DNA from 3 places in the Mesorhizobium sp. WSM4983 genome. Region 1 is predicted to be linked to each of the others. Evidence: riboswitches for the same ligand, from Rfam matches in the RefSeq annotation. Region 1 holds a riboswitch; each other region holds the start of a gene.
The links. A riboswitch is a leader RNA that binds a small molecule or an ion and turns the genes downstream of it on or off. The one in region 1 is predicted to bind cobalamin.
Positions count from the first base shown of each region.

Region 2: it holds a riboswitch for cobalamin, as region 1 does, so the genes downstream of both, P9254_RS03940 (CbtB domain-containing protein) here and bluB (5,6-dimethylbenzimidazole synthase) in region 1, are expected to answer to the same signal.
Region 3: it holds a riboswitch for cobalamin, as region 1 does, so the genes downstream of both, P9254_RS15800 (HoxN/HupN/NixA family nickel/cobalt transporter) here and bluB (5,6-dimethylbenzimidazole synthase) in region 1, are expected to answer to the same signal.

Region 1 is NZ_JARTVM010000010.1:24,471-27,736, forward strand. Features, by position in the region: gene P9254_RS22855 (pirin family protein) at 1-15, opposite strand, end outside; gene P9254_RS22860 (DUF2277 domain-containing protein) at 24-290, opposite strand; gene P9254_RS22865 (exodeoxyribonuclease VII small subunit) at 482-733, opposite strand; gene P9254_RS22870 (histone deacetylase family protein) at 737-1,663, opposite strand; cobalamin riboswitch at 1,778-1,955, shown strand; gene bluB (5,6-dimethylbenzimidazole synthase) at 1,999-2,730, shown strand; gene P9254_RS22880 (aminotransferase class V-fold PLP-dependent enzyme) at 3,079-3,266, shown strand, end outside.
Region 2 is NZ_JARTVM010000001.1:777,731-780,996, forward strand. Features, by position in the region: gene cobO (cob(I)yrinic acid a,c-diamide adenosyltransferase) at 1-397, opposite strand, end outside; gene cobU (bifunctional adenosylcobinamide kinase/adenosylcobinamide-phosphate guanylyltransferase) at 399-920, opposite strand; gene P9254_RS03935 (CbtA family protein) at 913-1,710, opposite strand; gene P9254_RS03940 (CbtB domain-containing protein) at 1,726-1,905, opposite strand; cobalamin riboswitch at 1,943-2,140, opposite strand; gene P9254_RS03945 (gamma-glutamylcyclotransferase) at 2,211-2,897, opposite strand; gene P9254_RS03950 (aromatic ring-hydroxylating oxygenase subunit alpha) at 3,039-3,266, shown strand, end outside.
Region 3 is NZ_JARTVM010000004.1:350,829-354,094, reverse strand. Features, by position in the region: gene P9254_RS15800 (HoxN/HupN/NixA family nickel/cobalt transporter) at 416-1,483, opposite strand; cobalamin riboswitch at 1,574-1,764, opposite strand; gene P9254_RS15795 (DOPA 4,5-dioxygenase family protein) at 1,845-2,252, opposite strand; gene P9254_RS15790 (hypothetical protein) at 2,497-3,222, opposite strand.

The DNA.
Region 1 (3,266 bases):
CGGAAAGAAGCTCATGACCGGCGTCAGGCGAAGCGGAGCGCGGATCGGGCCTTCGCCTTGGCGGCCTCTTCCTCGCGGTTGCGCGGATGCTGGGTGGTTTCGAGGCTGTCAAGCAACTCGCGCGCGGCGGCGGCGATCGCCTCGACGGCGTGGTTGAAGGCATGCTCGTTGCGCTTGGACGGCTTGGTCGCGCCGCTCAGCTTGCGAACGAACTGCAGCGCCGCGTCATGGACCTCGTCGTCGGTCGCCGGCGGATCGAAGTTGAACAGGGTCTTGATGTTTCGGCACATGCTTTAACTCCTTACCTGCTTTCTGCCCGAACCGGTCTGACATTGTGCACCGAGGTGTGTTGAGATTCAGGTCAGACCGAGCCGAAAATGGCGGGTTCCGAGAACCGGACCGGAGCGTACTTGAAGGACGTGAGCACCGGAACCGCAGAAAGCCGCGTTTGCAGGCGGCCTCACCTGAATATCAATACACCTCACTCGGCGTCGAGCGGCTCCGTTCCAACCGGCTTGCCGTCGCGCGAGAGCCTGATCTTCTCGACCTTGTCCTCGGCGGCCTTGAGCAAGCGGTCGCAATGAGCCTTCAGCGCCTCGCCGCGCTCGTAGATCTTGATCGACTGGTCGAGCGGAACGTCGCCGCGCTCCAGATCATCGACGATCTTCTCCAGCGCGTCGAGCGCCTGTTCGAAGCTCATCGCCTTGACGTCTTGGTTAGCTTCATCAGCCATCATTCATCCCTTCATCAGCCGCCCGACATGGGCGGCGACCGAAAATGCCAATCCTTGCAGATCGTAACCGCCCTCCAGCAGGCTGACGAGCCGGTTGCCGCTGTGGCGCCCGGCGCGCTCCATCAGCTGGCCGGTCGCCCAGTCGAAATCATCCTCGGTCAGGTTGATCGCGGCCAGCGGATCGCGATGGTGCGCATCGAAACCGGCGGAAATGATGATCAGATCCGGCTGGAAGGCGTCGATCGACGGCAGCACGCGCGACAGGAAGGCGTCGCGGAACGTGTCGCTGCCGGTGCTCGGCGCAAGCGGCGCGTTGACGATGTTGCCGGCGCCGGTCTCGCTCTTGGCACCGGTGCCCGGATAGAGCGGCATCTGGTGGGTCGAGCAATAGAGCACCGACGGATCGTCCCAGAAAATGTCCTGCGTGCCGTTGCCGTGATGCACATCCCAATCGACGATGGCGACGCGCTCGGCCTGGTGCTTCTCCTGCGCATAACGGGCGGCGATCGCCGCGGTGTTGAACAGGCAAAAGCCCATCGCGGTCGCTTTTTCGGCGTGATGGCCCGGCGGACGCGCGGCAACGAAGACATTGGCGGCACGGCCCTCGAACACATCGTCGACGGCGGCGTTCGCCGCGCCGATCGCCGTCACCGCGGCCTGCCAGCTTTTCGGGCTGGCGCTGGTGTCGGCATCGATCGAGACGATCCCCGTCTCGGGAATCGCAGCGCGGACACGGCCGACGAAATCCTCCGGATGCGCGTAAAGGATAGTCGCCTCGTCGCCTTCCGGCGCCTCGACGCGGTCGAGGGCCGAAAAAGCCTCGTCGTCGAGCACGCGCTCGATGGCGCGCAAACGGTCGGGCCGCTCGGGGTGGCCGGGCGGCGTGAGGTGTTCCAGGAATACCGGATGAGTGTAAAGACGAGTGGTCATGGCGCCTAATCTAGGCACCTGTCGCACGGATAGCCATGTTCCAGCGCCGAATGATTGGGGAAATCGCGCCCAATCGTGTCGCTGGCGGCATTGGCCCGGCTTCGGCTTCGCGATAAGGTCGCGTCGCTGCCTGGTGCCCGCAACGCGGGAGAATCGGGAACACGGTTGAAATCCGTGGCGTGCCCAACGCTGTGAGGGGGACCGCGCCGGCAAACGCCACTGTCCCAGACGGGAAGGCGCCGGATGCGGGTCGATCCCGAGCCAGAAGACCGGCCCGGCAGACATGGTCATCCGCATGGTCAGGCGGAGGACTGCTTATCGCAAGGGGACAAGCGATGCAGGCACGAACAGCCGCCGCCGGCGGCGATGACTTTGACCAATTGGCGCGCGACGCCGTCTACCGGGCCATGTTCACCCGGCGCGACGTGCGCAGCCATTTCCTTGCCGACGATCTCGAAGACGGCGTTTTGGCGCGGCTGCTCACCGCGGCACACCACGCGCCGTCGGTCGGCTACATGCAGCCCTGGAACTTCATCGTCATCCGGGACGCCACAAGGCGGCGGCAGGTGCGCGACCTGTTTTTGGCCGCGCGCGAACAGGAACTGCCGGCGATCGAGGCGGACCGGCAGGCGCTCTACCGCAAGCTGAAGCTCGAGGGCATCTGCGAAAGCGCGCTCAACCTGTGCATCACCTGCGACCGCCAGCGCTCGAAGAACTCGCCGCTCGGGCGCTGGCACAATCCGGAGATGGACCTCTACAGCACCGTCTGCGCGGTGCAGAATTTCTGGCTCGCGGCGCGGGCGGAAGGCGTCGGGGTCGGCTGGGTGAGCATCATCGAGCCCGAAGCGCTGAAGCGACTGCTGTCGATCCCCGAGCACGTCACGCCGATCGCCTATCTCTGCGTCGGCCGCGTCTCGGAATTCGCTCCAAGGCCCGACCTCGAAGCGCATGGCTGGGGCAAGCGCCTGCCGCTGCCCGAGCTGGTGATGAGCGAGACCTTTTGCGGCGCCGGCGAGGCGCCGCTCAAATCGGCGATCGCTCGTCTCGGAGAACGATTGAAGCCTTAGAACCGCTCGGCGTTCCATAGACCCGCACCAACCGCAACGCGCCATCGCGCTCCGCGTTTGCGCAATGGCGCATTGGCAGGCCTGACCGTCGTTGCCCGCTCTCAGAAAACCGGGGATTGTTCGCGCATCGCTTGACAACGTGACGGTTCTTCTTGGCGTGGTTGGGCCGGATCTCCGCACTCGCTTCCTCACTGCTAACCCTGTGCCAAGCGATGTAGTTCTCGGGCTTCAACGTCTGGTGAATTCACCGGCGTTCGGAATTAAATTCTGTCTTCTCATGTGAATAGGCAGATTGAGCTGGGCTTCGGCGCTTATTGTCGGGCGATAGATGAGACCCGGCGCGTTCCCATGAACTTTTTTGCAATAGATCGGTCCGCCGAACATGAGGGCGAAGCGGAATGGGAGCGCATCCGCGCAAAATACCCGCCGCAAGAACCATTCCTCAACTTGAACAACGCCGCGGTCAGTCCCCCACCGACTGTTGTCGAGGAAGCGACGATTGACGCCTACCGCTTCATCAGTCGCAATCCCGACTA
Region 2 (3,266 bases), on a different contig from region 1:
ACGGGTCGGCAATCAGCTCGAGCGCCCTCGCCCAGGCAGCCTCGGCGGCGGCAATGTCGCGCTTCAGGTCCTGCGTCTCCCAGGTGAAGCCCTCGCCCATCGCGTGCCAGACGACGCGATCGCCAAAGGCGGCGAAGGCATCCTTCTCGCCCGTGTGCCATTTGCCTTTGATGAACTGGACGACGCCGACGCGCTTGCCGTAGCCGAGCATCCTCAGCGCCAGGCCGAACGCAGCCGTGGTCTTGCCCTTGCCCGGCCCCGTATTGACGATCAGCAGTCCCTTCTCGATCGTCTTGCCGGCCACCTCGGCATCCTGCACCGCCTTGCGCTTGGCCATCTTGGCTCGATGGCGTTCGGCATCCTTGTCGTCGATGATCGTGTCTTTGATCTCGCCCATGTCACTTCACCTTGAGCGGCAGCCCCGCCACCATCATCAGCACGCTGTCGGCGACAGCCGCGACCTGCTGGTTGAGCCGCCCGGCGGCGTCGCGGAACCGGCGCGCCAGCGCATTTTCCGGCACGATGCCGAGCCCGACTTCGTTAGACACCACAAACCACGGTCCGCGCGGCTGCGAAAGCACATCCGAGAGCCGCCGGCACTCGGCCTCGATATCGTGGTCCGCCAGCATATGATTGCTCAGCCACAATGTCAGGCAATCGATAAGCACCGGCTGGTGATCGGGCAAGGCGTCGATCGCGCCGACCAGGTCGAGCGGCGCATCGACGGTGACCCAGCCTTTGCCGCGGCGCGAGCGATGCAGCGCGATGCGCTCGCGCATCTCCTCGTCATAGGCCTGCGCGGTGGCGATATAGGCCCAAGGCGACGGGCTTGCCGCCACCAGGCACTCGGCATGCGCGCTCTTGCCGGAGCGCGCACCGCCGATGATGAAGGTCAGATGGCCCTCCGCGCGATCAGGCAAAGCTGTCGCGCAGGCTGGTCGACGTACCGGTGAAGCGGCCGCGCACCACACCGACGGCCGCACCGAGCACCAGCCAGAAGACCAGATCGGTGAGGGTCACCGCCACCACGAACTGATGGTGCAGCCCCTCGGGAATCGCCGTCTCGAAGCTGACGGGCTGCGGCGCGCCGACTACGTGCGGAGCGACGATCAGCACGACCGCCAGAATTGCCAAGGGCAGCGACTTGCGAAAGGCGATCAATCCAAGGCCGACCGCGGTTGCGGCCACCGTCGAAATCCACCAGATCTGGCGCGGCAGAAGGTCCGCCGCCGGCATGGCCGGCAGTTCCGGCGGCAGGCCGAGGCCGGGCGCGAGCGTGAAAACCGCAAAGCCGGCAAGGCCCCAGAACACGCCCTGGCGCCAGCTGCCGATGCCACCGGCGAATTCCGAGACCGCGACCAGGATCAGCGCGAAGCCGATGCCGGTGACGATGTTTGCGACAACGTTGAAGGCGAAGCGCTCGAAGCCGTCGGCCGGAGCCCAGCCCTCGTCCTCGGTCGGAGCCGCCGCTTCCGTCGACGCAGGAGCGGCGCTGCTCATCGCATTGCCCGCCGGTTCGGCCGAGCTCATGGCAACGCTAGTTCCAGTGTTGGCGGCATGGTCGTGGTGATGACCGCCGCCCGCCTTTTCATAGACTTCCGCTTTGAGGATCAGCGGCACGGTCGCATAGGCCTGCATGCAGGCAAGCGCGATGCCCGCCACGAGCCCTACGATCGCCGCCACGAACACGACGTTGCGAAACAGATTCATGATATCGGGCCTTCGTCAATGGCAGGGAAAAGCCATCGAGTGACGATAGTCGTGGGCAGCGTTGTGGACCGCATCGATGTGCGAGAAGCCGACAAAACCGACGACGAAAATGCCGAGCAGCGCGGCGAGAGCCAGCTGCATGATGCGCGACTGCGAGGAGACGGAGGCGCCGAGGGCGACGGAAGCGGTATTCATGTCTTGTCCTTTCGCCCTCCACCCGAGGGCATCGAAGTCAACTTTCCTGTCGCCGGCAGGTCTCCTGGCTCGCGGATTCGCACCCTTCCCCACCTTCCCGAGGACAAACCTCAGTGGTCTATGGAGAGGACTACCGCACACAGTTGCGGGGGCAGCCACGGCTTAGGGCAAAGACTCCACCCTCACCGCATTCCCTCTTGGCTCCAAAAACGGAACCGACGACGCCAGCGACTATAGGCAGAATCGTCGCGACCGGCAAACCAAATTCCGTCACACCGCAGCGTGATTGCGGCACCGGTTTCGGACTAAGATCCGGCGATCCGCTCGGCGACGAGCTGCTGCAATCGCCACAAATGGCGGTCGTGAATACCGCGCTGTTCGAGGTTCTTCACCGTGTTGTAGAGATAGTCGGCGCCTGAACCCCAGTGGCCGCACGAGGTCGCCAGCCTTTCGACCACCTCGTCTTCGTTGAGTGGGCCGGCATAGGTCGTGCCTTTGCGATTGATGACGAAGGCAAGCGCTCTCAACGGCCCCTTGTCGGTTGCGAGTTGCAGCAGGCGCGGCCGGTAGCTGGTCGGCTTCAGCGTCATCTCGCGGCGAAAAAGCCTGTCCAGCGCCTGCCGGCGGTCACCACCGTTCAGGCGGAAAGCAACGCCCTTGCATTGGCCGCCACGATCCAGCGCCATCATCAGCCCGGGCCTTTGCTTGGTGCCGCGCCAGCGCGTCATCTTCATGCAGAAGGAGCGATGCCAGCCGCGTGCCACGGCGACGCGCTCCTCGACATGCTCAATCTCGGGCTTCCAGATCAGCGAGCCGTAGCCGAACAGCCAGAGAGGCTCGGTTGCAGGTAGCTCGGCCTCGAATGCATCCAGCATGGCTTCATAGTCGCTGTCCACGAGATGCTCGGCATCCGGGTCGGGCCCCGGGTCATCGACCGCGCGAAAACAGCGGGCGACCAGTTCCACGGTCAGCGACATCGTTCTTGCAGGCATACTTTGCAATCCTGGGCAGCCGGCGAAACCGCAGGCGATTACGAAGTGACCTTAAGGGCAGCACCCGGAAGCGACAATGGCCGCGCAATTGACAACGGTCCTGCCCGGGTGTCGGCTGTCATCAGCCAAGGGGAGCCGCTCATGCAGCCAAATCCTAGCGAACACAGCCGCTACAATGGCCTCACCAGCCTCGAGCCGACGTTGCCTGCAAGCGCCTATCGGGAAGCCGACGCTTACCGGCTCGATCTCGAAGCGATCTGGTATCGGAGCTGGCTCATGGTTTGCCGCGAAGCCGATCTCGCGGAACCTCTTGCCTTTCGAACCGCGCGTATCGGCTCGCAGCAGGTCGTCGTGCTGCGCGACGAGACC
Region 3 (3,266 bases), on a different contig from region 1:
CATTTTTGCTTTCCCCTTCCCCGCTTTTTTAGAACAGAAAAGCGCCAGCTTTTCTGTTCTGGACTCTGGATATTTGGACTCTGGATTCTGGCTTATGGATTATGGGGCTTATCCCAGGCCTTAACCCCTGGCTTATCCAAGCGCAGAATTCCGTCACACTTCCAAAGGCTTGGGCTACGGCTCCTCAGCATGCCTTGAAGCGCGTGCGCACGGGCCGGCGATCTCCTGTCGCTGTCTGCCAACAGTGAACGGGAACAAGAATGTCAAGCCGAGCACCGCTGACGGGGCGGCGATCGACCTTTGCCGTCATCGGCTTCCCGATGCCGAGGCATTCAAGGCGGCAGGCTGGCAGCCCGCCGGCGTCTGATGGCAGAGAGATGCGGCTGGCCTGCTGCAGCCAGCCGCCGCCGGCGGCTTATGAATTCTTTGCTGCGGATCCGATCTCCACATCGTCCAGCCCCTTGGCCTTGTAGACGACATAGGAGATCGCCCAGGCGGCGATGAAGATGCCCATAATGGCGAAGCCCAGATTGTTGAAATTGTCGTTGAGCGTGCCGACGCCGTTCCAGAAGCCGCCCGACAGACCGAACTTGTCACCGATCAGGCCGAGCGCCTCGATGCCGCCGATCAGTACTGCGACAAGGACCGACACCAGGGTGATCGTCATGTTGTAGTACAGTTTGCGGATCGGCTTGACGAAGGCCCACTCATAGGCGCCGAGCATCATCACACCATCGGTCGTGTCGACCAGTGACATACCGGCCGCGAAAAGCACCGGGAAGACCAGAATGGCCTCGAACGGCACGCCCTTGGCCGCTTGTGCCGCGGACACGCCGAACATGGCGACTTCGGTCGCGGTGTCGAAGCCAAGGCCGAAGAGGAAACCAAGTGGGAACATGTGCCAGCTGCGCGACACCAGCCGGAACATCGGGCGGAAGACGCGGGCCAGGAAGCCGCGATTGTTGAGCAGCAGGTCCAGATCCTCCTCGACAAACGCCCCACCGGCCCGCACCCGCCGATAGCTTCTGTAGATCGAGAAGAAGATGACGATGTTCATCGCCGCGATGGCGAGCAGGAAGAGTGCGGAAACGCCGGTACTGATGGTGCCGCCAATCTCCTGAAGGCTCTGGAAACGGCCGAGCAGGGACGTTGCCGCCGCGATAGCCGCAGCGACGATGACGACGATCGTCGAATGGCCGAGTGCGAAAAAGAAACCGACGGAGACCGGCCGTTTGCCGTTCTGCATCAGCTTGCGCGTGACATTGTCGATGGCCGCTATGTGGTCGGCATCGACGGCATGGCGCAAGCCGAGGCCATAAATGACGAGAGCGACGCCAAGCAATGTCGGCTTGTCGTGGAAGGCGACGAAAGCCCACAGCCACGCCCCGACGTTGAGAATGGCGAGCGCGCCGTAGATTGTAATCAGCCTGGCCTTCAGGTCGGGCGCGGTTTTTTTCAGCATTTTCGATAGTTGGATCAGCATGGTTCTGCCTTTGACGTTGCCTGTCATCGCAGGGAACTCGCCCCGCCGTCCGGCCAGGCGCGCACACCGGATCACCCCGTCCGATGTTCTGCTTTGACGTCCATGATGGCAGGTCTCCTGGCTCGCGGATTGCCGCCGCTTTCGCCTTCCCGGCCCATGCAGCCAGTGGCATCGTGAAAACGGCATGCCGCTTACAGTTGCGGGGGCAGCCACGGCTTTGGATTTCTCCGCACCGCGTTCCCTTTTGATCCCCGAAGGGAACCATCGGCGCGAATTCGCCACACCGCGGTTGGCCAGTCAATCAACAACTCCGACGGCCAGCCGCCTCTCACGCCATCGTGACGAGATCGCCGCGCCCCCCTCACACCCCCAGCGTCGGCTCGGTATTCACCTCCAGCGATTCCTCTGCCTCGTCCTCCTCGCCAAGCACGTCGCCCTTCACCGGCAGTGCCCGTCCGATCCAGATCGGGTCGATCAGGTGGTCGCGCTTGGGGTTGGTGGTGTTGGGGTGGATGAGGATGCTCAGGCCGCCGTGGTTCAGCATCAGCCAGGGAACCAGCGTGGCAAAGATCTCGGTGGCGAAGGAGACCTGGTACATGGCTTGCTGGTGCGGGCCGACCGGCTCGTCGCGCCAGTTGCCCAGGCGCACGCGGAAGCGCTCTGCGATGCGCTGGCGAAGCCATTCGGCATGCTGCCGCTCGGCCTCCCCGCCGTAATAGATATGGGCGTGATAGCTGGCGATCTCGGCGATTGGCCTGACTTCGTTCATCGCGATGCTCCCCTTCGATGATTTTTTTGCGCCCGGCGGAACTCTAGCCGAAGCGCGGGCGCCTTGTCTGCAGCCGGCCGCGGTCTGCGCCTGCGGTCGGCAGGGTTATCGGATATGGCGCTCCCCCGCTCCGTCTCGGCTGCGCCGAGCCACCTCTCCCGTCCACCTTGTGGGGGCGAGGAATTGCCAAACCGCCGAGGTTGCAACCGGCAGGAAGGATGGCAACGGCCGTTCTGCCTCTGCCCTAAATCACCGCGGTGACCGTGCCCTTCGCATTTAGGCGACAGCCGACTTTCGCCTGCCTCACTTCGATGCCGCCTCGCCTGTCATAGTCTATGCGCACCTCGATCGGCGCGTTGAGCCCGCTTCGGCGTTGACGCAAGGGGCCGGCGCTGACCGTGTAAACACGCACGGCGCCGAGGGGCTTGGCGGCCGCCGTGATCGCGGCGCGACAGGCGCGCACCACGGCGGCCGGCGTGCCCCGTATCGCCTTCGGAGGTGACAGCGGCGCGATGCGATAGCCTTTGGTGACCCGCCGGAGGTCGCCGCCGGCGGATCTGGAGGGCCTCAGCACTGGAGGCAGCACAATGGTCTGCGTCGCGCTCTTGGCCAAAGCAGGGGCTGTCGGCACCGCGGCCGGGTTCTGCGCAGAGGCAGCCGATCCGCTGACGGCGGAAGGATCGTCGCCCGCGGCGGCGCCGCCCACGCTTGTCGACACGCCTGTGCTGGTGCTGCCCAGATTGCCGCCGGCATTGACGCCGAGCGATCCGCCGCCGGTCGATGCGCCGACGTTTGCGCCGCCGACACCGTCGGCACTGGCGCCCACGCCCGCCGACACGCCTTGCGAACCGGCGCCCAATCCGGCGCCGACGCCGATGCCGCCGACCTTGCCGCCCACGCCGACGTCAAGCGCCGAGGCATGCCCGATCGGGATGGCGATCGCCAGCGCGGCTGCTAGGTATTTTTTCATGGCCAGACCTTTGTTCCAAGGCCAACCTTGTGTGGCTCCTCATC